Regions from separate parts of the Metabacillus sp. 22489 genome, predicted to be linked through region 2. Evidence: a T-box and tRNA genes for the amino acid it is inferred to sense, from the RefSeq annotation. Region 2 holds a T-box; the other holds one or more tRNA genes.

Region 1 (12,727 bases), on a different contig from region 2:
AAATTTTCACCTCTAATTAGTTCTTTATCATCTTCGGAAATATATGTTACCTATTTCACAGAAAAAATTATGCTTTCACCTTTGCATTTGATGAATATTCATGTACAAAAGATGTTAGTTTCTTTAATGTCTCAGGATTTACTTCCGGAAAAACCCCATGTCCAAGGTTAAAAATGTATCCACCTTGATCCATTCCTTGATTTAAAATTTCCCGCGCTCTTTCTTCAATTACTTCCCACGAAGAAAGGAGGATGGCAGGATCAAGATTACCTTGCAATGTTTTAGTTAAACCTTGAGAACGTGCTTCTTGAATTGGTAATCTCCAATCAAGTCCGACAACATCAAGCGGTAAATCGTGCCATTCCTTCGCTAAATGGCTTGCACCAACACCAAACATGATGAGTGGTACTTTCTCTGTTTTTAATTCAGTAAAGATTTTCTCCATTACAGGCTTAATATAATAACGGTAGTCAGCTACATTCAAAGCACCAACCCATGAATCGAAAATCTGAATTGCTTTTGCACCTGCACGAATTTGCGCTTTTACATAGGCAATGCTCGTTTCAGCTAGCTTGTCCATTAACTTAAACCATGCTTTCGGTTCTGAGTACATAAATGCCTTTGTTTTGTTATAGTTTCTCGAAGGTCCGCCTTCAATCATGTAACTAGCAAGGGTAAATGGAGCTCCTGTAAAACCGATTAAAGGTACATTAAGCTGCTCTTTCGTTAATAGCTTTATTGTGTCTAATACATACGGTACGTCTTGTTCAGGGTCTAATTCTCCTAGCCTTTCTACATCTGCTAAAGAACGAATTGGATTATCAATAACAGGTCCGATACCTGATTTAATCTCAACATCTACTCCAATTGCTGGCAGAGGAGTCATAATATCCTTATATAGGATTGCGGCATCCACACCATATTGTTCAACAGGTAATCTCGTTACATATGCACAAAGCTCTGGCTGATGAGTAATTTCAAATAGACTATATTTTTCTTTAATCGCTCGATATTCAGGCTGAGAGCGACCTGCTTGTCGCATATACCATACAGGTACATAATCTGTTTCTTCACCACGACATGCCTTTAAAAACGTGTCATTGATTTTCCGTTCAGACATCCAAAAAGTCCACCTTTCTATGTAAGGAAGCAATTGACTCCTTTATTAGATAATACTAATTATAATGTAATACTTATTCTATATTATTTTCTCATTCTATACAACTATAACGTTTACAGCTGACAAAGTATAGATGATAGAAACAAATGTCGCAAAATAGTCGAAAACCCTTTTGCAATTGGGTTTCTCTTACTTTTTACCGAGCAAATTCGGCGTATTAATTTCCTTGCCATCCCCTTCTACTTTCGTTTGAACATTATATGGGGCAACTTTATATGTTGCAGTTGAAAAGACATTTGCAAAAGGAATTTCATAGTAACCTTTCCCTTTTACAGTTCCAAGTAATTCCTGCTTGTTCCCATTCTGTTCATAAATGCGATATTCTACACGTTCATCCTTTGCCGTGTCCCATTCAAGTGTTAATGTAAGCAAGCCTAATGGAGTAAAGGTATATTTCGCTTGAACTTGTTTAATTTCCTCTAATCTAATCGGGCTTTCTAAATCGTCTACTCCCTTCGGTACTTTGAAGGCAACTTCTTGATCCCATTTAGCGGTTGTTAAAATATCCTTAAAGAGCTTTGTCGGATATGAACTCCCCTTTGTTAAGTAATGCTGTTCATCAGTTTTGTCATATCCCATCCAAACAGCACCGACGACATTCTCAGTAAAGCCGACAAACCATGCATCCTTTGCTGCACCTTCTACTGCTGTATAAGAGGTTGTCCCGGTTTTCCCGGCTAATTCTCCATTAAATTCCCCGCTTTTCGCAGTTCCTTCACTAACAACATGCTGTAGCATTCGCGTCATATCCCAAGCAGTTTGTGGTGAGTAAACCTTCTCTTCCTCATATGTATGATCTGCAATAACTTTACCATCTTGACTTTTTATTTTTTGAATGACATGTTGCTCGCTATACTTTCCATTTGTCGTAAATGTCCGATAAGCATTAGCAATTTGAATTGGTGTGACACCATCAGATAAACCACCTAAAGCAATCGCTAAGCCATCATCCTTAATCGGAATTCCTACCTTTTGCAAATACTCTTTACTTTTTTCAACTCCTAATTCAGATAACGTCCAAACAGCAGCTGCATTTTTCGAATGGATGATCGCATCAAACATCGATATATCTCCAGCATATTGTTTATCATTGTTTTCTGGTGAATAATCACCATAACTTTGCTTTTCATCCTTCAATAAGGAATAAGGTTGAAATAGCTTTGCTTCAATCGAGGGTGCATAAACGGCAATCGGTTTAAACGTTGAACCAGGTTGTCTCATAACATGAAGGCGATTTAGTCCTTTAGGTACATAATCACGACCTCCGATAGCAGCAATTACACCTCCTGTTTTATTATCTAACAAAATAAACGCACCTTGAGCCTTGTCATCAGTTCCTGGAAAGTACTCGTTCTTTTGAAACAATTCATATGCTGCTTTTTGAATATTTTGTTGGATGGGGACAGTAATTGTATAACCTCCCCTTAATAACTCTTCATTTGACAATGCATACTTCTCTTCTGCTTCATCAAAAACCATATCAATATATGTTGAAAGCCATGGACTCTCCTGCTTTTGATGGACTTGTAATTTTACAGTTTTCCCTTGAGTACGAACTGCTTCATCATAGCTAATATATTTTTGATCTGCCATTAAACTTAATATGACATTTCTCCGTTCTCTGCTTTTATCTTTATTTTCGATCGGAGAATAGGTTGACGGTGCTTTAGGAATTCCTGCGAGCAATGCCCCTTCCTCAAGGGTCAATTGTGAGACATCTTTATTAAAATACAATTTAGCAGCTGCTTGAATTCCATATGCACCATGTCCAAAGTAAACTTGATTCAAATACATCTCCAATAATTTTGATTTACTATAACGATTTTCTAAATTAATCGCAATGATTGCTTCTTTAGTCTTGCGGAGGAATGACTTTTCATTTGTTAGAAATAAATTTTTCGCTAGCTGTTGAGTAATTGTACTTCCACCTTCTACCTTACCACCAGCTAAAATATCTTTATATATAGCCCTACCTAATGCCTGAATATCGATTCCATGATGCTCATAAAAACGTTGATCCTCAACTGAAATAAAAGCCTGTTGAACATATTCAGGAACATCATTAATATCGATAAGCTCTCGATTCTCAATATATAATTTTGTTATCTCATTTCCTTCTGTATCGACAAGCGTTGACGCTGTATCCATTACTAATTTCTCTTCATCGATTACGTAATCGCCCATAAAAATAATAAATAAATACCCTAGAAATGCGAATAAAACAGTAAAAAATAAAACAATTCCTGATAAAAGAAGTTTCTTTTTCACCTATGTTCACCCCTTTTGAATTAGTATTGTTAAAATTAGGCAGGTATATGTGTCATAATCAAAAAAAGGCAAGCCGAGAAGATAATTGGTATACTTTAAAGAAATGATTGCATATTGAATGATGAGGTGAAAAACATGATGCTTTACATAACATATGGGACTGTTCATTATTTGATAAAATTAGTAGAAGCTCGCCCCGACTTAAATCTTAGGCTAATGACAAATGAGAATACAGGGATACTTTTTCACGAAACAGATGGGAAAACAATTTTTAATGAGCCAAAATCATATGAAGTATTAGATTCAAATGGCTCGCTAACTGCTGGTAGTTTCGCGGTCTTTCACCACATCCCTGTATCTCATGAAGGTAAACCTCTTTTTGAAAAACTCTTTAGCGACCGTGCACGGATAATTGAAAAACAGCAAGGCTTTTCAGCAATTCGAGTCTTACGTCCGACAAAAAACGATACTTACATTATTTTAACATTATGGGAAAAAGAACAATACTATAAGGCTTGGGTAGAATCTGATTCTTATAATGAGGCTTATCATAAGGGGCTACAAGAGAAGAGTTCATTTCTTCAACCATCTTTCGTAAAAAAATACTATGCCATCTCTTTAGAAGCATAATAAGAAACTCCTCTGCAAAATTTTCAGAGGAGTTTCTTTATTTGACATTCTATTCATTTTAGACAATATTTCCTTGGAAATAACGACGTGATTCTACATAACATTTTCAATTTCACTTATAAAACGTTTACTTATATGGCTATGTCAAAAATTATTTTGATTGGAGCGGAGGGTATGAGACTCCTGCTTAGAGAAGCTTGTCAAAGTGAGAACTTACAGGTGCATGTGTTTAAGAATCCCGGTCCCTCTCGAGGAAATCGAATGCCTCCAGTTAAAATTCAACATCAAAGTATAACAGTATCTTTTTTTAAAAATAAGATAAGACTTGTTGCTTATCTTTTAAACTTTTCAAGAAATCTCGTCGGATATTCACTAGGTAGTTTGCTAACTTCATCCAATCTATCCCATTGTTCTTTCGTTAACCTCCAACCTATACTGCCGATGTTTTCGTCAAATTGTTCTAAACTAGTGGCACCAAATATCGGTGAAGTAATTTCCTCCTTATTTAATAACCAATTTAACGCAACTTGTGCTGGTGGTTTATCAAGCTCATTTGATATCTTTTGTACTTCATTTAATATCGCAAAATTCCTTTCCGTTGAACGATACTCCCAGCTTGATTCACCGCCACCATTCGCTAATCTCCCACTTGATGGTGTAACACCTGCCTGGTATTTACCTGTTAAAAAGCCACCTCCAATTGGTGCCCAAGGGATGACACCGACATTTTCCTCTTTACATAAAGGAAGAACTTCACGATCCATTTCACGATTAATTAAGCTATATTGTGGTTGCACAGAAATAAAACGGACAAGATTATGATAGTCACTATACGCTAACGCCTTCATCATTTGCCATGCTAAAAAATTTGAACATCCTATGTATCGAACCTTACCGGAAGAAACTAAGTCATCTAAAGTTCGAATTGTTTCCTCAATTGGTGTTATATTATCCCAAACATGTAATTGATAAAGATCAATATAATCTGTATTTAAACGTTTAAGGCTTTGTTCAACACCTTCCATAATTCTTCTTCGCGAATAACCAAAATCATTTGGATGTGGACCTACACGCATTCTTACCTTTGTTGCAAGCACAACCTCTGATCGTCTTTCCTTAATTGCCTTCCCAACAATTTGCTCTGATTCTCCTCCAACATAAACATCCGCTGTATCAATAAAGTTCCCGCCTTCATCAAGAAACTTATGAATCATCTTAATTGAATCAGATTCATTAACCTCTTTTCCGAAGGTCATCGTACCTAAGCAAAGCTCTGAAACTAGCAAACCGCTTTTTCCAAGTACTTTATATTCCATTTTCTTCACTCCTTAACGCAATTTTCATTCTAGTTTTGTATATTCTAGATTTAACGTATTATTCCTTTAAATGAATAAAGAAAGAAAAAAAGCCTATGAAAATTTCATAAGCTTAAATAATTGATTATTCATTTACAAATTGAATTTCATCTGTATTCCCATTTACAACTACATCTTTTGGAATTTGAATATAGAGAACAGGATTGCTATAAATCTCGCTATCCTCTAAGAAAACATTACTTGAATCCTTTTCTGTTGTAAATTGATTAATAGTAAATTCTTTAGAAAATTTCGCTAATCGAATTTCCTTTTGTTTAGGATTCCTTATTGTTAAACTCTCTTCTTTTATGTCTATTAAACTCGGTTCCTCCTGATTTGTTAAATCTACATGTTGTATAATCGTTTTTGATTGATATTGCGTTATCTGAATACTATTATCGTTTTCATCTTTTCTTTCTATTAATATTAAAATTGGATAATAATAATCTTCCTCTTCCCTGTTTATTTCAAGATGTTTACCTTCAAAAGGGAATTCCCACTGTTTCAATATCGTAACCCCGTCGATTTTATCTTTATCAATTCGCTTTCCTTCAAATGCAGCCGTGGATAAGTAATCCGCTGCTCGCTTAGCCTTATTTATTTCCTCTTCACTTACACTAAAATTTGCTGAATTACGAACTGGGAGGAAATAAGATATAGGAACTGATACAATCAAAAGGAAACAATATAATATGAACACCCATTTTACATTTACTTTTTGAATAATGGTTGACCTTTTCGCAAATTTAATCGATAGAAAAATTACTGCGATGATGAGTAAAACTAAAACAAATGGAACAAATGCTGCAACAATCATTGTCTAACCTCCATTCTATTAGAGAGACCGATAGAAAAACAAAATAATAGAATTGAAGTAATGAAAATCTTTAGAAAAAAGATAAACAAAGAATCTTCATTCAAATAGAATTCACCTATTTCAACGATGAGCGTTGTCTCTTCACTAGTATTTGCTGTTAAGAATAAATAACTCAAAAATAATATAGGTAGTAATACTTTAAACCATTTACTTAACTGAACGACAGTTCCAATAAAATATCCAAATGAAGATAGTAAGATCATGTATAAACTTGTGACAAATATCCCTAATATTATTTCTGTTATATTAATATTTGTTAGTATGACAAAACCTTCATCTACGAAGAAAAACATAACAACCTTTAATAAATAGCCAGATAAAAGAGCGGTAATTCCTCCAATTAAACTGGCAAGTATTAAGAAGAAGATATTTGCAAGATTCCTACTTAGGCGGTTTGAAATAAAAGTAAAGTCATCATTTCTATAAGCCTTTGTCGTGATAGTAATCGCGCTAATAAAGCCCCATAGCATTGTAAATATAATGACAATATTTCCAGTGTAATTATTTAGAGATAATGAAAATGCATTTCCAACTGTCCCCATCGAGCTGCTTCCATTCAAAGACATCAGTAATCCAAATACTTGAACTATTAATAATGAGCTGAATAGACCAATATAAGCTTTTACTTTATACTTAAATTGGTTCATAACTACATCTGCAAATTTAACCTCTGTTAAATACATCATCAATTCCTCCTTTCGTTTTAGCAGTAAGAAATGTGCTTAAATCATCTGAGGCAACAGAGGATATGGTAATACCATTAAAACTTAGACGCTGCCTCTCTTCATTTGTTAAAGTATTTTTTATTACGAGATATTGATCATCAATCCCAATCGTTTTTCTATGAATTATTTCTTTATTAACTATCAATTTGTTAATCATCTTTTCCTTTCCCTGGAGTCCAAGCGCATATTCCTTGAAATCCGCCATTGGCATATGTAATAACTCTTTACCTTCATTAATTAATAAAATATCCTCTAATAAATCTTCAATTTCATTTAATAAATGACTTGAAAGAATAATAGTTCTCGGGTATTCAAGATAGTCCTTTAATAACGCTCGGTAAAAATCCTTTCTAACCGAGGTATCCATTCCAGTTGTTGGTTCATCAAGAATCGTTAACGGACATTTTGCTGAGAGCGCTAAAATCATATTAAACGTGCTTTTCATTCCTTTAGAAAGATGATAATAGTGTTGTTTAGGATGAAATGAAAAATAAGAAAAAAGTCTTTTGGCAAGCTCATCATCCCAATTTACATAAACTGCTGCTGCAGATTGTAGGATATCCTTTAACGTTAATGTATTAGGAAAATACATTTGATCGTCAATATAGATCCTATTTGCAGATACCTTCAAATTATTGAAGGGATTTTCGGAAAACACTTTTATACTGCCTGAAGATTCACGAATAAAACCAGCGATGATTTTTAAAAGTGTTGTTTTACCCGCACCATTTCTACCGATTAAGCCAGTAATTTTATTAGTTCCGATTGTAAAAGACAATTCATTTAATGCTTTCTTTTGATCATACATTTTCGATAGTTTCTCACATTCAATAACGTTCATTAACGGCTCCTCCTATCACGATTGGCTTCCTTAATCATCTTAACTAGCTCTTCTTCTGATATTTTTAATCTTTCTGCTTCTATCACAATTTCACTAACTAAATTTTTTAAAGTTTGATTTTTCCTTTTATTAAGAATGATCTCTTTCGCATTAGTCGATACAAACATCCCAAGTCCCCTCTTTTTGTACAAAATCGACTCCTCCGCTAACAAATTTAAGCCCTTTGCAGCTGTTGCGGGATTGATATTAAACATATCTGCTAGCTGATATTGGGAATAGATTTTTCCATCCTCCAAAATGTTCTCACTTAATATTTCATTCTCTAACCACTCTGCAATTTGTATATAAATTGGTTTCGTTCCATCCGAATTCAGCATCAAGTATAAAACCTCCCTCCAATTAACAACCAACCCAGTGCATTACTGTTGTAATGTACTATATACTAATTTCCATTTTATTTCAATACAAAATTTCCCCTACATTACCTTTTTTAACCACTAAAAAAGTTCACGACTATATTCGCGAACTTTTATGAATTGATAATATAAATGTTCTAGATGGGAAATAAAAAAAAGACCAGTATCTCTACTGATCTTTTACACACTTCATATTAAATAAGCGGGTGAAGGGAATCGAACCCTCATCATCAGCTTGGAAGGCTGAGGTTTTACCACTAAACTACACCCGCACGTAAAAATAAATGGTGGAGGGGGGCAGATTCGAACTGCCGAACCCGAAGGAGCGGATTTACAGTCCGCCGCGTTTAGCCACTTCGCTACCCCTCCATCATGGGTAGATAATTACAATATTTTTTATGGAGGAGGAAGGGGGATTCGAACCCCCGCGGGCTTTGACACCCCTGTCGGTTTTCAAGACCGATCCCTTCAGCCGGACTTGGGTATTCCTCCAAATTTATTATGGCGCGCCCGAGAGGAGTCGAACCCCTAACCTTTTGATCCGTAGTCAAACGCTCTATCCAATTGAGCTACGGGCGCATCATCAAATGATAAAAGTATTTTTAAATAATAATCGTTGCCTCAGCAGCGACTTAATTATCCTATCACTTTATTATTTTTTTGTCAACGGAATTTCACAAAAAAATAATGATTAATTTTTCTGAATTATTATTTCAATATACTAGTTTCTTTATTAAACAGTTGCAACCTTTTAAAAACAAATGGATGAATGACCGAAGGATCTTACAAATAAAAATAAAAATGAACGCTACAATTAAATTTCTTTGATTAATTAATACCGAAAATATTATGGAGTATATGTGCTTTGATTAAATATAATATTTGCTTGTATTAAATTTACATTAAACATAACAATGTTTCAAATATGAAAAGTATGCTTATTCTATAGGTATTTTCTATTTGCTCCCTTCCCTCTCCCTTGAATTTTTTAAATTTTTTGACTACAATCAATCTAATCATTTCGATACTAGTTTAATATATTTCCAGCAAAAGACATATGCTTTTACAATCTATAGAGTGTCTAACTAAATAGAGGAGGAGTTAAAAATGATCGAGCATTTGTTCACGAGCCTTGATAATCATTTTTCAGAAATGGTTAAAATTCGCCGATATTTACATATGCACCCAGAGGTGTCCTTTAAAGAAGTGAAAACAGCAAAATATATTTATAACTTTTACCAAAAGCTTGGTGTTGATGTACGGGCAAATGTAGGTGGAAATGGTGTTGTTGCCACAATTAAAGGTGATAATTCAGGACCTACTGTTGCTTTACGCGCAGACTTTGATGCTCTCCCTATTCAGGATGAAAAAGACGTTCCTTACAAATCAACAGTTCCTGGGGTTATGCATGCTTGTGGACATGATGGGCATACAGCAACATTACTTGTACTAGCAAAGGTACTTTTCAATCACCGCCATTTATTAAATGGAAACATTGTATTTATCCACCAGCATGCAGAGGAATATGCTCCAGGTGGGGCAAAATCAATGATTGAAGACGGTTGTTTAGATGGTGTTGATGTCATTTTTGGTACACATCTATGGGCGACAGAGCCTGTTGGAAAAATTCAATATCGTGTTGGAGCATTTATGGCTGCTGCAGATCGATTTGAACTGACGATAAATGGGAAAGGCGGCCATGGTGCACAGCCTCATAAGACGAAGGACGCAATTGTTATAGGCTCACAAGTCGTCGCAAATCTCCAACAAATCGTTAGCCGAAAGGTAGATCCTATCCAACCCGCAGTAGTTACTGTTGGATCATTTGTTGCCGAAAATGCTTTTAATATTATTGCTGATACAGCTCAATTAATAGGCACTGTTCGAACATTCGAGGAGGATGTTCGCAAACAAATAGAAGAAGAAATCGAAAAAGTTGTTTCTGGAACATGTTCGATGAGCGGTGCTACTTATGATTATCAGTTTGTGAGAGGGTATCCAGCAGTAGTAAACCATTTAGACGAGACAATGTTTCTAATTAAGGCTGCTCAGCAAGTGCCTGGTGTAGAATTGATAGAGGAAAGCCCACAACAAATGGGTGGTGAAGATTTCGCATATTATTTACAACATGTGAAAGGGACTTTCTTCTTTACTGGAGCGATGCCAGCAAATGATACTGATGCATACCCACACCACCACCCTAAATTTGATATTGATGAACGGGCATTGTTAATAGCTGCTAAAACTCTTTGCAAAGCGGCAATTCAATACCAGCTAGAATATAGTTCTTCTTAATTTTTATCTTTATATAATTATTAGGGTCAGTCCCCAATTTCGGGGGACTGACCCTTTAATTTGCTTTTGGCTTTGAAAAAATTCTCAATCGATAACAATTCATTGCTGTATCTCCTAGATGCTGCACGAGATTATAGTTAGCGACACCACCGACAATCGCACCGATGCCAGGGACCAATTGCATCATTTTCACGAGGTCAATATAGTCTCTATATTCCTGTTGAAAAATCCGCCAATCTACATCCTCTACTTTAAACTTATACGTATCCCAATGTTCGACTAACTCAAGTGCTTCCGCTTTATGTGCCTCACTCGAGAATGCAAGCTGAAATACGTATAATAAAAACAAACGCTCACTCTTCTCTTTTGTGCTGTATCCGTATATACTTGCAACTTCAAATAAAAACTTCATCTTAATGCTAAGGAAAAGCGGAAAATCTGCTAATCCGAGAAGTATTCCACCAGCACCAGTTGTTGCCCCTTCGATTGCTGCCGTTTTTTTATAATTTTCAATTGCTTTTTGAACTAATTGTTCTCGCTCCTCAAATGTAAGGTTTTCCGCTCCTTTTGGAAAAGTGGTTATATCAGATCCGACTATTGTTGCTTGGACCATCATTTTTATACTTTCTGTTATTGTATGATGCACCTTTTCTGGGATAAATTGGTTCACTTTCGTTTGTGCTTTTTTTGACGTGCGTTCGAGAAGTGAAGGCTTCCTAAGCAATTTATGCTTCCATAGCTTTGCCTCTTCAGCCTTTTGACTTTCATAGCCCATAATTAAACACCTTTTTCACCTTTTTTTATTCGATTTTTCATATAGACAAATACGAATATACATACAAATAACACATTCACACATAATGTAATGGCAAACAGGACAAAATCAGCTGTTAATAGCGTCACAATCGAATAAATAATTGATTGACTAATGAGAACCTTAAACATAATTTGTAAAAAGCTTGCCAGCTTTTTCTCCTCAGCATATGGGTAAAGATTCGGTAGCTCAAGTAAATCAAAATGTTTATATAAGCTCATGATTTGAATACCAGTAAGAAACGAAAAGAGAACAACAACAATACTATTGCCTAAAACTTGCTCGCTCGTAAAGAAGATAATGATGCTTCCAATAATCGTTAACCGTACAACAATACCACTATAATCACCAGAGCGGAGAAACGCTCTTAAAAATAAATAGCCAAAAACATGCTGCCTATCATATTTAACCTGGTTTAATAGCCAATCTAAATATTTCCGACGTTTTGCACGCTTTTTTAATTTAGGAACATCTGTAAACAAATTCGCTATTTTGTAAAACGATTGCTTCTTCTCTTCTTCCCTTTTAATAAACTGATCCCATTTGAGCGCTTTCGGTTTAATTAGTTTTGAAAAATAAACATCATATAGAGCCATTATGAGAAAAATAACAAGGACAAATGGATAGTTTTCTGACAGGATAAAAAATATTGTGCAAAAATTCATAATGAATCGTACGATCAGGTCACTCCATTTTGTTGAAGCTTCTGTAAAAAACTCCATTTTCCAGCCCATTCGCAAATTCCAAAACTTAACGATTAAGATAAGGATTAAGCTTGCAAGAAATACTAAACCGCTTGCCGAGGTTATTTTCAAATACAATGGTGCAAAAAGGATAAACGTAACGACGATGATAAAGCTCTGGGTTACAAAGCTATATGTAAAAGCCTTTTGAAAATACCCCTTCATTTGATGCTCCATCGGAAGTAAGAAAACAACATCCGCTTCCTTCACAAGCGTCCTTACACTTGATGTAAGAACAATAAAGGCAAAGGTTATCGACATGATGATCACGGCAGGAAAATTTTCAGGAATTGTCTGAAGCCAGCCTTGATAGGCAACTGCTCCCCCAGCTGCTAAAAAAATAAACACAAACAGTAAATGGTCATTTAGCATATATTTCAGATATGACCTTGTTTCATTTATATGGTGATTAACCCTCGTCTTCCAAATCTCATCAATGCTCTTCATCTTGCTCTTCCTTTGTTAACTGAATATAAAGATCGTCAAGTGTTGCGTCTTTCATTCCAAATTGTTCACGTAATTGCTCTAAAGTACCTTTGGCGCGAATTTCACCATTATGTAAGATAATAAATGAATCACAATA
Region 2 (12,727 bases):
TTTTATCATGGATTAAGGATAATTCCTCTTTTGTTGCTGCTCTAGGACTGACGACATCTGATGGTTTAATCGCTTTCATTTCAGTTAATAAGTCATAGGTTAGTTTCACTCTTAGTTGATTAAAGGGATGTGCTTGGTGAAATTTATACTGCTGAAATTGAGGTGAGTATATAAATACGGTATCTCTTTCCTTCATATGTCATTCCCCATTACGTTAGGAAATAAAACATGATACCCCTCATTCATTAATTCCTTTAAAATGACATTTACATTGATCGTTTGAATCCGAAAGACGAGAATTTTATATTGATCATCGATATCTGGATAAACGAGGACACTTGATATATTTATACTATGATTTTGAAAAATAGAAGATACTTTCGCAAGTTGTCCTGCTCTATTTGGTACTCTAACCTCTATATGTGATGCTGGTTGGTCGGCACCAGTTAATTTAACAAATGTATGAAGTAAATCTGATTTTGTAATGATGCCTACTAGTTTTTTATTTTGTAGGATAGGTAGACAACCAATTTTATGTTCAATTAAGATGGCTGCAATTTCTTCAACAAAGTCTAGTGGGTGACCTGTAATTAAATTTGTCGACATAATGGTATCTATCGATTTATTCAAAAAATCTTCCTTTAGTTCTAATTGAAAGATGGAAGGACTTGCATCTTTTACATCACGTTCAGTTATAATGCCGATTAAAATATCCTCTTCCTTTACAATTGGAATATGCCGAATTGAGTTTTGCTTCATCGTTATTAATGCATCTCTAATTGAATGTTTCGAGCTTAACGTAATGATGTCTTTTTTCATGATTTGTTTTACAAGCATCTTGTTGCCTCCTAACTTTAGAGTACACAAAGTTTTGCAATTTGCTTAATACATAAATCGATTTTTAAAACGAAGACGGTCAAATTTTTCAATTGATTCAGGTTTTACACGCTTTCCGATTCGTGCCATAAGACAATTAGCTGGGTGTGAGCTTATTTCTGGGTCGTCAGTAGCGTACCATTGCAAGCCACCAGCATTCATCATTTTTTCCATTACTTTACGGTATTCCCACACATTTAGCCCAGAGCCTTTTAAATCCCAATGCCAATAGTATTCAGTCGTGATAATGATATAATCTTCCATAAAGTCATCCATCATAGAAATCTTTAGTAGATTTTTTCCAATAGAATAACCACGATATTCTGGGGCTACTTCAATTGCTCCTAATTCTATTAAATCCTCCATATTTCCTTCAGACCATCTTTCTAATGGATCCGGATAAAGGTATGTAACATAACCAATGACTGTTTCATTTATTCGAGCAATAATGATCCTGCCCTCTGGTAAATCAGCAATTTCAACTAAAGCTTGTTGCTGTTGTTTTGGTTGTCTAAATGCAACTAGACCTTCATGAAAGTGATAGCCCGCTAAAGTTTGTGCTGAAATAGGTCCCTCAATTAAGATTGTTGACTTCGGTGTTTTTAATTCTTTTGCATTGTATGTTTTAATATGGTGCAAGTTGCTCACCGCCTTTTTCTGCGAATAATAGGTTCATAGATTTGCATTTTTAATGCCGTTTAAATGTTACATCCATTATACAGGAATACTCACTAAATAAAGCGATTACATCACAATTAACTTCAAATATTTTTTAAAAAATTGTGAAAAATGAAATATTGTACTATAATTATAGTGTAAATTCTTACATAAGGGGGAGTTTTATATGAAATTGGAAGCGTTGCCATCAACAAAGGGGAATCATAATTTAACAAACTATGACGAGGTATACGCATCGTTTAATTGGGAGATAGCTGAAAAGAATTTTACATGGTATGAAACTGGTAAACTAAACGCAGCTTACGAAGCGATTGATAAACATACTGAAACATTCCGAAAAAATAAAATTGCCCTTTATTACCGTGATCCGAATCGCAATGAGAAATATACGTTTAGAGAAATGAAAGATCTCTCCAACAAAGCAGCAAATGTATTAAAAACTACAGCGGACGTTCAAAAAGGTGATCGCCTTTTTGTCTTTATGCCTAGAACACCTGAATTATATTTTGTTGTACTAGGAGCTATAAAGCTAGGTGCAATAGTTGGACCATTATTTGAGGCATTTATGGAAGGTGCTGTCAAAGATCGATTAGAAGATAGTGAAGCGAAAGTGATTGTTACTACTCCAGAATTATTAAACAGAATTCCGGTAAATGAACTTCCTGCATTACAGCATGTTGTTGTTGTTGGAAGTGATGTTGATACGACAAAACATATTGATTTCTTAACGGAAATGGAAAAAGCAAGTAAAACGCTTGATATTGTTTGGGTTGAAAAAACAGATGGTCTTCTTTTACATTACACATCAGGTTCAACTGGTAAACCAAAAGGAGTACTTCATGTTCATCAAGCCATTGTACAACACTATCAAACTGCACAATGGGTTCTAGATATAAAAGAAGATGATGTCTATTGGTGTACAGCTGATCCAGGCTGGGTTACCGGAACAGTTTACGGTATTTTTGGCCCATGGTTATCTGGTGCCTCAAATGTTATTGTTGGTGGACGGTTTAGTCCCGAAACCTGGTATCAAACGATAGAAGATTTCGGTGTTACGGTGTGGTATAGTGCACCTACTGCATTTCGAATGTTAATGGGTGCAGGTGATGAGCTTGTAAAGCAATTTGATTTAAGCTCACTTAGACATATCTTAAGTGTTGGAGAACCGTTAAACCCTGAGGTGGTAAGATGGGGAGTAAAAGTATTTGATAAACGAATTCATGATACATGGTGGATGACAGAAACTGGTGCACAGTTGATTTGTAACTATCCTTGTATGGAGATAAAGCCAGGTTCAATGGGAAAACCCATTCCAGGAGTTGAAGCAGCAATTGTTGATGATCAAGGAAATATTTTGCCACCATATCGTATGGGGAATTTAGCCATAAAAAAAGGCTGGCCATCAATGATGTACACAATCTGGAATAACAAAGAAAAATATGAATCATATTTTATGCCAGGTGAATGGTACGTATCAGGAGACTCCGCATATATGGATGAAGATGGTTATTTTTGGTTCCAAGGAAGAATTGATGATGTGATTATGACATCAGGTGAACGAGTTGGTCCGTTTGAGGTCGAAAGTAAACTAATCGAACATCCAGCAATTGCAGAGGCAGGAGTAATTGGTAAACCAGATCCTGTTCGAGGAGAAATTATTAAAGCATTTGTTGCCCTTCGCGAAGGTTATGAAGCAACTGATGAATTGAAAGAGGAAATACGGACCTTTGTAAAAAAAGGTTTAGCCGCTCATGCTGCACCTCGTGAAATTGAATTTCGTGATAAGCTACCGAAGACACGAAGTGGAAAAATTATGCGGCGTGTACTTAAGGCATGGGAGCTTGATTTACCGACTGGTGATTTATCGACAATGGAAGATTAACGATATGATAAGTCCATCAAGACTATTGATGAGATTTATCATAAATAGAGAAAAAAAGATCCCTCAGAAAGGGATCTTTTTTTTATTGTACTAAAGAAACATTAGCTATTTGATTTTCTGTAGTGTTATCAGGTTTATTCTCCGGAGCCTTAGTCGGAGCGTTATTTTCTGGAACCTTAGCTGGATCGTTTTCCGGAGCTTTAGCCGGAGCGTTTTTCGAAGCCTTAGCTGGATCGTTTTCCGGAGCCTTAGCCGGATCGTTTTCCGGAGCCTTAGCCGGATCATTTTCCGGAGCCTTAGCCGGATCATTTTCCGGAGCCTTTGTAGTAGCCTTCGGAGGTTCCGTATTCACCTTAGCTTCTGAGTAATTTCCAACTTTAATAATAGTTGATGGTGAAGATTCTCGACCAGCAACATCGACTGCTACAATATAGTATGCTGCAGGCTTCGTTCCGACAGTTACCCCTAATGTATCAGATGCATGTACTCTAGCAACTTTAGTGAAATTAGTTGAATTGTTTGCAGCTGCATAGACTCTGTAGCCGATAATATCATTTTCCCCATTAGCATTCCAACTAATTCTCGAACCGTTTATGTGGACACCACTAACTGCGTTAGGATTTGCCCCATTATCTGATAATACATTATCCTCTATGATGACAAGATTACCCCAATTAACAGTGCTAGGTAATAGGTTTTTTAGTTCATTAACACTGCCTACCCCATATCTATTAAGGATATCTTTAGAAATCGTTACACCCATCTGAACAAATTCAGATGGTGCAGAGCCTGGTACTTTATATGCCTTGCCGTTCATAAAGACAAATTTATTTTGGGTAAGGCTATTATCTACTTTACTGGGTAAATACTTAGCATTAAATAAATCTGTCTTTACTAAACCAGCGTCTTTGCATAAGGATGACGGTAGATCACCTGTAAGTGAACAGTAAGAACGAGAAACAATTCCATCAGGCATTTGGAAACGTTCTTTTGATGCAACAAGCTCTGGCTCCACCTCATGAGCTACATTCATGAGCTTAGCCCACAAAAGAATGTTCCTATTACTGTACGACATGCCCTTATATGATTTCTCTAAAGGTTTCGGTGTATCGTAACCAATCCACGTTCCAAACGTAACATTTGGGTTAGATGCGACAAACCAAGCATCCTTATAATCCTGTCCAGTACCTGTTTTACCTGCCCAATCTGCATTAAATGATAGATAGCCATTTAGTGAACTAGCGGTACCACTTTTAATAACATCTCGCATCATATCGATCGTTAAGTATGAAGTTTGCGGAGTAAATACATTTGTTTCAGTTTTTTCATGCTGAAAAATAATTTCTCCATTGCTATCTTCTATTTTCTCAATCATATATGCATCAATAAATTTCCCATTATTTGCAAAGGTTGTATAGGCATTAACATTTTCTTCTATAGTAACACCTGTCGTAAGGGCACCTAAGCTTAGGGAAGGTGCGCCGTAATCATTCTTATGAAGACTAGTAAATCCCATTTTTTCAAGGTATGATAATGGATTTTGGTCTATTATACTCATATAAGTTTTTACAGCAGGAATATTATAAGAATGCTTTAAGGCATTTCGAATACTTGTTAACCCATGATAACCATCACCATAGTTACCCGGTCTGTATGGTTTATTTCCTGGAATATTTACTGTATATGGTGTATCAGCAATAATTGAACCTGGCTGTATCTTACCTAATTCCATTGCAGGTGCATAGACAAGTAATGGTTTCATCGTCGAACCATTAGCACGTTTTGCCTTTGTTGCATGATTTAATGCTTCTCGGTCATAATCACGGCCACCAACAAAGCTGATGATTTTTCCGGATTTGTTTTCAATTAACATTCCACCAACCTCAACAGGCTCTTTAACAGTAATTGTTTCACCTGTATCAGGGTCCTCTTTTTCAACTGTTCGATCACTTCCATAATATTCGTAGTCGGCAACGACCTTTTGCATTTTATCATAAATGTCTTTATTTATCGTTGTATGAATTTTATATCCATTATGTCGAATATCATTGTCTGCGAGTGTTTTGTATTGGTTATAAAGCTTTTCATCCTTTTGTAAATCATCTTCTGTATAACCATCTTCCTCTGCAAGTTTGACTAAAATAATTTCCTTTGCACGATCCTCAATTTCATACGTAAGATATGGATAGGTATCAACTGGTAAAGGCTTTTTATCTGTTAAGTTAGCACGAATATCGTATTTGAGAGCTTCATTATATTCTTTCTCTGTAATAAATCCCCCTGTATACATTCGGCTTAAAACCGTTTTCATTCGGTTAATACCTGGCTCAAGATCTTCTTTTACTTTACCACCATCATTTGAAAATGGCGTATAACGAAATGGACTTTGTGGTAACCCAGCTATGAATGCGGATTGAGCAAGATTTAAATCCTTTGCATTAACACCGAAAATACCTTTGGCAGCAGCTTGAACACCTGCAATATTTCTTCCGTTTGAATTACGGCCAAAATCAGTCACGTTTAAATAAGCTTCAAGTATTTCATCTTTTTCAAAAAACTTTTCTAATCTTAATGCAAGTAATATTTCCTTTGCTTTTCGATCAAAGGATACTTCACTTGTTAAGATTTGATTTTTTATTAATTGCTGGGTTAAGGTACTACCACCTGTTTGTACTGATGCATTTGTAAATTCCTGAAATAACGCACGCATAATTGCCTTCGGAACGACCCCGTCATGCTCATAAAAGAGTTCATCTTCAGTAGCAATAACGGCATTAATTAAATGTTTAGAAATATCTTTTAGTTGTACTTCCTCACGTTCAATGTCTGAATTGAGTTTACCGAGATAAACATTGTTCGCGAAGTATACATCTGACGATTCCTCATAATTGTATATTTCATTTTTCATTACTTGATATGAACGAATTGGTTCGTCCTTAACTAATGAGGCAAAATAGCCAGCCCCTACTCCTCCAGCAAAGCATATACCAATTAGGCCAATAACGATAAATAATAAAATAAGATTACTAACAACTTGATAGACAATACCTAATCTTTTTGATATATCTTTGTTAAAAGGAGAGTAGCGCCTCAGCTTGGTTTCCTTTTTTTCCATATGCTATCCCCCCTGAATCGTTTCCTATTATACCATAGGAAATAGAAATAATTGTATGCTTTTGTTCATAACTCGCTTTTGTATTTGACATTTAATGAGCAATATGGTTAAATTTCATTTATTAAAACTACATAGGAAATTGCTAAGATTGGTTTAAGTAGTGAAGGTCTCCCTATTATAGAGAGCTGATGGTTGGTGGAAATCAGCATACAGGCTTTTCATGAATTACGTCCATGAGCTGCTTTTTTGAAAGGATTTTATCTGATTAGAAAAAGACGGGTAAACCGTTATATAACCGAGTGAGGATTTTGATAGTAAGATCCTAAGTAGGGTGGTACCGCGATTTTTCGCCCCTTCAGTAATGAAGGGGCTTTTTTGCGTTTTAGTCTATACAATTCAAAATAAAATAGCTAAAAAGGAGATAAGAACATGAGTGAACTATTAAAAGATTTACAATTTAGAGGCTTAGTAAATCAGGTTACAGATGAAGAAGGATTAACAGAGCTTTTAGAAAAAGAGAAAATTAATCTCTATGCTGGATTTGATCCGACAGCAGATAGTCTTCATATTGGTCACTTATTACCAATATTAACTCTTAAGCGGTTTCAATTAAATGGACATCATCCAATCGCGCTTGTAGGTGGAGCGACTGGTTTAATTGGTGATCCAAGTGGCAAAAAAGCTGAGCGAACATTAAATACGACTGATATCGTCCAAGATTGGTCAGATCGAATTAAAGGTCAGCTTTCAAGATTTTTGGACTTTGATGCAAAGGAAAATCCAGCGATAATTGAAAATAATTACAATTGGATAGGCAGTCTTGATGTTATTTCCTTCTTACGTGATGTTGGTAAAAACTTTGGCATTAATTATATGCTTGCTAAAGATTCAGTGAAGACACGAATTGAATCAGGTATTTCATTTACAGAATTTAGCTATATGATTTTACAATCATATGATTTCCTAAAGCTATACCAAAACAATAATTGTAAGCTGCAGATTGGTGGTAGTGATCAATGGGGGAATATAACTTCTGGTTTAGAATTAATCCGTAAAACAGAGGAAAATGCAAAAGCATTTGGTTTAACAATTCCGTTAGTTACGAAGGCAGATGGTACAAAATTCGGTAAAACTGAAGGTGGGGCAATTTGGTTAGATGCAGAAAAGACATCTCCATATGAATTTTACCAATTTTGGATTAACACTGATGATCGTGATGTCATTAAATACTTAAAGTACTTTACATTCCTATCTAAACAAGAAATTGAACAGTTGGAAGAAGAGGTTAAGCAGGCACCTGAAAAACGCTTGGCACAAAAGGCGCTTGCAGAAGAAATGACAAAGCTTGTTCATGGGGAAGATGCTTTAGAACGGGCGGTAAAAATCTCTGCTGCGCTATTTAGCGGTGATATAAAACAGTTAACAGCAGATGAAATATTAGAGGGATTCAAGGATGTACCTTCAACAAAAGTTGAAGAGGCGGAAATTGGCTTAATTGACTTGCTTATTCAAGCAAAAATTTCTCCATCAAAACGACAAGCTCGCGAGGATATTTCAAATGGCGCAATTTATATTAATGGGGAAAGAGTTCAAGATCTAGAAAAAATCATCTCAACTGAAGACAAAATTGGCGGGCAATTTACAGTTATTCGTAGAGGAAAGAAAAAATATTTTCTTATTCGCTATGTATAATGTAATAAAATAAGGTAAACACGAAAGAATATATAAAGGCCGACATTTATCGTATAGTGTATGTACGTGAATGTCGGCCTTTTTTATTTAAAGGCACATTAGGGGGAATTCTAAATTTCCATTCATGATTGATTTGACTTAGATACTAAAATGTTGACTCTATAGCTACTATAGGGTTTATATTGAATCTAGAAGAATATTTTTAACAGTATAAGGAGAATAAGGATGAAAAAGCAGAAAGTGACATTGGCTATATTATTAACAAATTTATTTATTGCATTTTTAGGTATTGGCCTTGTCATACCAGTTATGCCAACAATCATGAATGAACTAAATTTAACAGGGGCAATTGTCGGATATTTAGTTGCTGCATTTGCAATAGCCCAATTACTTATCTCACCGATAGCAGGCAGGTGGGTTGATGATTTTGGAAGAAAAAAAATGATTACACTCGGATTACTTATTTTTAGTTTATCAGAGTTTTTATTTGCTATTGGTGAATCAATCGAGATTCTTTTTATATCAAGGGTGTTAGGTGGATTTAGTGCAGCATTTATTATGCCAGCTGTTACAGCATTTATTGCAGATATTACAAATTCCGAAACTAGACCTAAAGCGCTAGGATATATGTCGGCTGCCATTTCAACTGGTTTTATTATTGGGCCAGGGATTGGAGGTTTTTTAGCAGAGCTTGGACATCGGATACCATTTTATTCTGCATCAATTTTAGCTTTATTCGCGGCGTTCTTTTCAATTTTCATGCTTCGGGAACCAGAACGAAATCATGAAGAGGATGCACAAGAGCGTATCACCGGATTTAAACGTATTTTAGAATCAAAATATATGATTGCTTTCGTAATTATATTTATTTCTGCATTTGGCTTAGCGGCATTTGAATCTTTATTTTCACTATTTGTCGATCATAAATTTAGCTTTTCTCCAAAGGATATAGCGATAATTATTACTGGAGGGGCAATTGTTGGAACGATTTCGCAAGTTTTACTTTTCGATCGTTTAACGAATTTACTTGGGGAAATACGTTTAGTACGTTATAGCCTAATTTTTTCTAGCGTATTAGTCTTCCTGATGACAGTAGTCCATTCATATTTCACGATCCTTTTTGTAACAGTTATCGTATTTGTTGGGTTTGATTTAATGAGACCAGCTATTACATCCTATTTATCAAAAATTGCTGGTAATGAGCAGGGCTTTGTTGGTGGTATGAATTCAATGTTTACAAGTATTGGAAATGTTTTGGGGCCAATAATCGGAGGGATTTTATTTGATGTTGACTTAAACTATCCGTTTTACTTTGCAACAGTCCTCTTAGCTGTCGGTGTAGGAATTTCATTTTCATGGAAAGGGCAAAAGGGAGCTGATAAGTATAAAGCACCTTCTTTCAATAATGCAAAATAAGACGATTAAATGACTGAGGAAGAAATAGCTATGGAAGAAACGTTATATTCAATTGGGGAAGTAGCAAAGCTTGCAAATATATCTGTACAAACACTTAGATATTACGACAAAATAGGCTTATTCAAACCAGCATATACTGACCCAAATACAAATTATCGTTATTATCGTGATTCTCAACTATATCATTTAGATATTATAAAATCACTTAAACATATTGGGACTTCACTAGAGGATATAAAAAAGGCGCAACGTTTAAAGACGGAGGATCTGTTAGATTTCTTAAACGAGCAAGAACGGATTATAGAAAAAAGATTGAAGAAATTAATAGATATAAAACAGGTTCTTGCTAATGTTAAAGTACGGATGGAAAAGCAGCTAAATGACTCAATGTTTGGAGAAGTGACAATTCAATATGAGGAAGAGGTACTAATTTTACAAACTCAAGCAAGGCATTTAACTCCTGTTGACATTTTAAATGCCTCTTATAGTGAATTGAAGAATGCAGTCGAGAATGAGGTAGGCGAATGGAATAATAGCTATGGCGCGATTATTCCTTTTCAATCATATAAAGATGAAGATGAAATCTCATATAGCTATATTTTTATGCCGGTTATGAAGCATAGAGATATTTCATTGTTATCACCAAATATTATGCAGACAAAAATTCCAGCAGGAAAATATGTATGCATCTCAGATAGGTTTTCACCAGAAAAATACTTTGATAACCTTAAAAAATTATTAGATTATATAAATAGTCATCATCTCCAAGTAATTGGAAGCATTTATGAGGTTTTTACACCGATTCATTATGGACCAATTTCGCAGGATGACTATTTGATTGAAATGAAAATAAGAATAGATGAGTAGTGACAATATATGGAGCGAAAAAAGCTCAAGGTTTTGTATAAACAAGACCTTGAGCTTTTTTAAATAGCTAAGATTAACGAGAGTAGAACTCAACGATAAGTGCTTCGTTAATTTCTGCTGGTAATTCAGAACGTTCTGGTAAACGAGTGAATGTACCTTCTAATTTATCTGCGTCGAAAGTTAGGTAATCAGGTACGAAGCTGTTTACTTCGATAGCTTCTTTTACAATATCAAGGTTACGTGATTTTTCACGTAAAGAAATTGTTTGACCTGGTTTCACTTGGTATGATGGGATATCAACACGTGAACCATCAACAAGAATATGACCATGGTTAACTAATTGACGAGCTTGACGACGAGTACGTGCTAAACCTAAACGGTAAACAATGTTATCAAGACGAGAGTCAAGAAGGATCATGAAGTTTTCACCATGGATACCTGCCATTTTACCAGCTTTATCAAATAGGTTACGGAATTGGCGCTCATTTACACCATACATATGACGAAGCTTTTGCTTCTCTTGTAATTGTAAACCATATTCTGATAATTTTTTGCGTTGTCCTGGACCATGTTGTCCTGGAGCGTATGGACGCTTTTCTAATTCTTTACCTGTACCACTTAATGAAATACCTAAACGACGAGAGAGTTTCCAGCTAGAGCCTGTATAACGAGCCATGCGAACTCCTCCTTTATGTTTTTATTTTGCATAAAATAAAAACCAAACTGATTACACATGCTTTGCACATTTTGTTTTCATGCATCCTCGCTCCAGCAGCATAGAGTTACTCGATACACCTCCTATAAAGATAGGGGAACAAAATGAAATCAAAACAGTTACATCAATAGGCTGCATATTTTATACACAACGAATATTATATTGTTTTATGTATATAAAGTCAAGAACCTTTACACAATTAAATTTAATTCTAGTGTTGCTAAACGATTTTTGATGTATAGATGCTATTAATCTTGGTTGTTTATTTTCCGGATGGCCATTGTTCAACCTTGGCTCAATTCCCTATAATAGTCTCTCTTTGAAAACACTTCTTTTAGGAGTCTTACACACCCACTCAACAAAGTGATAGGATCAACAATCAGCTTTATCATAGCAAATGTATAAAAAATCAATTGCTATTTAATTCTGTTTGTAATGAAACTTATCATCGACAATATTTAGGGAGATGATTTATGATATAATGGAATAAAATATTGTCTTATTTTGTAATTCGATTATGTGGGTGAAAATTAATGGATGATCAATCAGTTGTAAAGGCGGTTAAAATTAGCTTTTTTGAAAGCTTAAATTCACACCACCTTCAACATTCAATAAATGACATTGTAGATATTTTGATAGGTGTAATAAAAACGCAACTGTATGTGAGGCATGCAGCTTTTTATTTTTACAATAAGCAATTGGATAGTTTTATACCACATACGAACGATAATGAAATTTTGATAGAGGCATTACCAAAATTACAATATGGTAAATGTTATAAAGTTGAGAAAGATATCATCTTTCCATTCATACATGAAGATAAATTGCATGGCTTACTTCTAATTAATGAAATAGACGATCGTTTTCATCGCTCCACTTTAGATGAAATTGTACAAGCTTGTTCCTCTTTTTATATCAACGCGTTAATGATTTATCAAGCATCTCAAAAAGAACATAAATATAAACAACTATATCGTTTAACAGAAAAATTCCATTCTTTTATGAACAGAGATGATGTTTTAGTTGAGCTAATTACTACATTGCAAGGAATGTATGAGCATTATCTTTTTTATTTGTTTTTATCGCATGATAATGAAAACCATTCGGAATTACCAATTAAAAGTCTTGAATTTGACGAACAGACTGGTAATGAGAAGGCAATGGAAGCCTTTGTGACGGGGAAATCTCAGCTATCAAGCAACCAACAAGCACAAGAAACAGTTTTTTATACTCCTTTAAAAGGGAAGCAAGGTGTTTATGGCGTATTACAAGTCGTTGCAAATCAAGGGATTGACTTGACATATGAAAATCGAAATTTTATTACCTTACTATCAACTGCAGCAGGTAATGCATTAGAAAATGCCCAATTATATGAGCAGTCTAAAAGGCTGATAAAGGATTTACAGCTTATTAATGAAACATCACACCAACTAAATAAAAACTTGAGATTAACAGATAATATGACTTATATGTCATCGCGTATTAC

What was found. A T-box is a leader RNA that pairs with one kind of tRNA and senses whether it is charged. The one in region 2 lies ahead of tyrS (tyrosine--tRNA ligase), so its partner is inferred to be a tRNA-Tyr.
Region 1: it has a tRNA-Tyr gene. The T-box ahead of tyrS (tyrosine--tRNA ligase) is inferred to sense a tRNA for this amino acid. The anticodon was not compared.

The regions. Positions count from the first base shown of each region.
Region 1 covers NZ_JBQENT010000006.1:106,849-119,575, forward strand. The annotation lists gene hemH (ferrochelatase) at 1-4, opposite strand, end outside; gene hemE (uroporphyrinogen decarboxylase) at 68-1,120, opposite strand; gene ACTJJ9_RS05555 (transglycosylase domain-containing protein) at 1,310-3,448, opposite strand; gene ACTJJ9_RS05560 (antibiotic biosynthesis monooxygenase family protein) at 3,584-4,078, shown strand; gene ACTJJ9_RS05565 (aldo/keto reductase) at 4,411-5,394, opposite strand; gene ACTJJ9_RS05570 (hypothetical protein) at 5,519-6,250, opposite strand; gene ACTJJ9_RS05575 (hypothetical protein) at 6,247-6,996, opposite strand; gene ACTJJ9_RS05580 (ABC transporter ATP-binding protein) at 6,974-7,876, opposite strand; gene ACTJJ9_RS05585 (GntR family transcriptional regulator) at 7,876-8,256, opposite strand; tRNA gene ACTJJ9_RS05590 (tRNA-Gly) at 8,494-8,564, opposite strand; tRNA gene ACTJJ9_RS05595 (tRNA-Tyr) at 8,578-8,661, opposite strand; tRNA gene ACTJJ9_RS05600 (tRNA-Ser) at 8,692-8,784, opposite strand; tRNA gene ACTJJ9_RS05605 (tRNA-Arg) at 8,795-8,871, opposite strand; gene ACTJJ9_RS05610 (M20 family metallopeptidase) at 9,400-10,587, shown strand; gene ACTJJ9_RS05615 (EcsC family protein) at 10,643-11,362, opposite strand; gene ACTJJ9_RS05620 (ABC transporter permease) at 11,365-12,591, opposite strand; gene ACTJJ9_RS05625 (ABC transporter ATP-binding protein) at 12,578-12,727, opposite strand, start outside.
Region 2 covers NZ_JBQENT010000056.1:6,586-19,312, forward strand. The annotation lists gene ACTJJ9_RS23105 (acetoin utilization protein AcuC) at 1-196, opposite strand, end outside; gene ACTJJ9_RS23110 (acetoin utilization AcuB family protein) at 193-837, opposite strand; gene ACTJJ9_RS23115 (GNAT family N-acetyltransferase) at 883-1,515, opposite strand; gene acsA (acetate--CoA ligase) at 1,721-3,436, shown strand; gene ACTJJ9_RS23125 (transglycosylase domain-containing protein) at 3,519-6,551, opposite strand; T-box leader at 6,687-6,909, shown strand; gene tyrS (tyrosine--tRNA ligase) at 6,981-8,243, shown strand; gene norA (multidrug efflux MFS transporter NorA) at 8,469-9,659, shown strand; gene ACTJJ9_RS23140 (MerR family transcriptional regulator) at 9,690-10,526, shown strand; gene rpsD (30S ribosomal protein S4) at 10,600-11,202, opposite strand; gene ACTJJ9_RS23150 (diguanylate cyclase domain-containing protein) at 11,775-12,727, shown strand, end outside.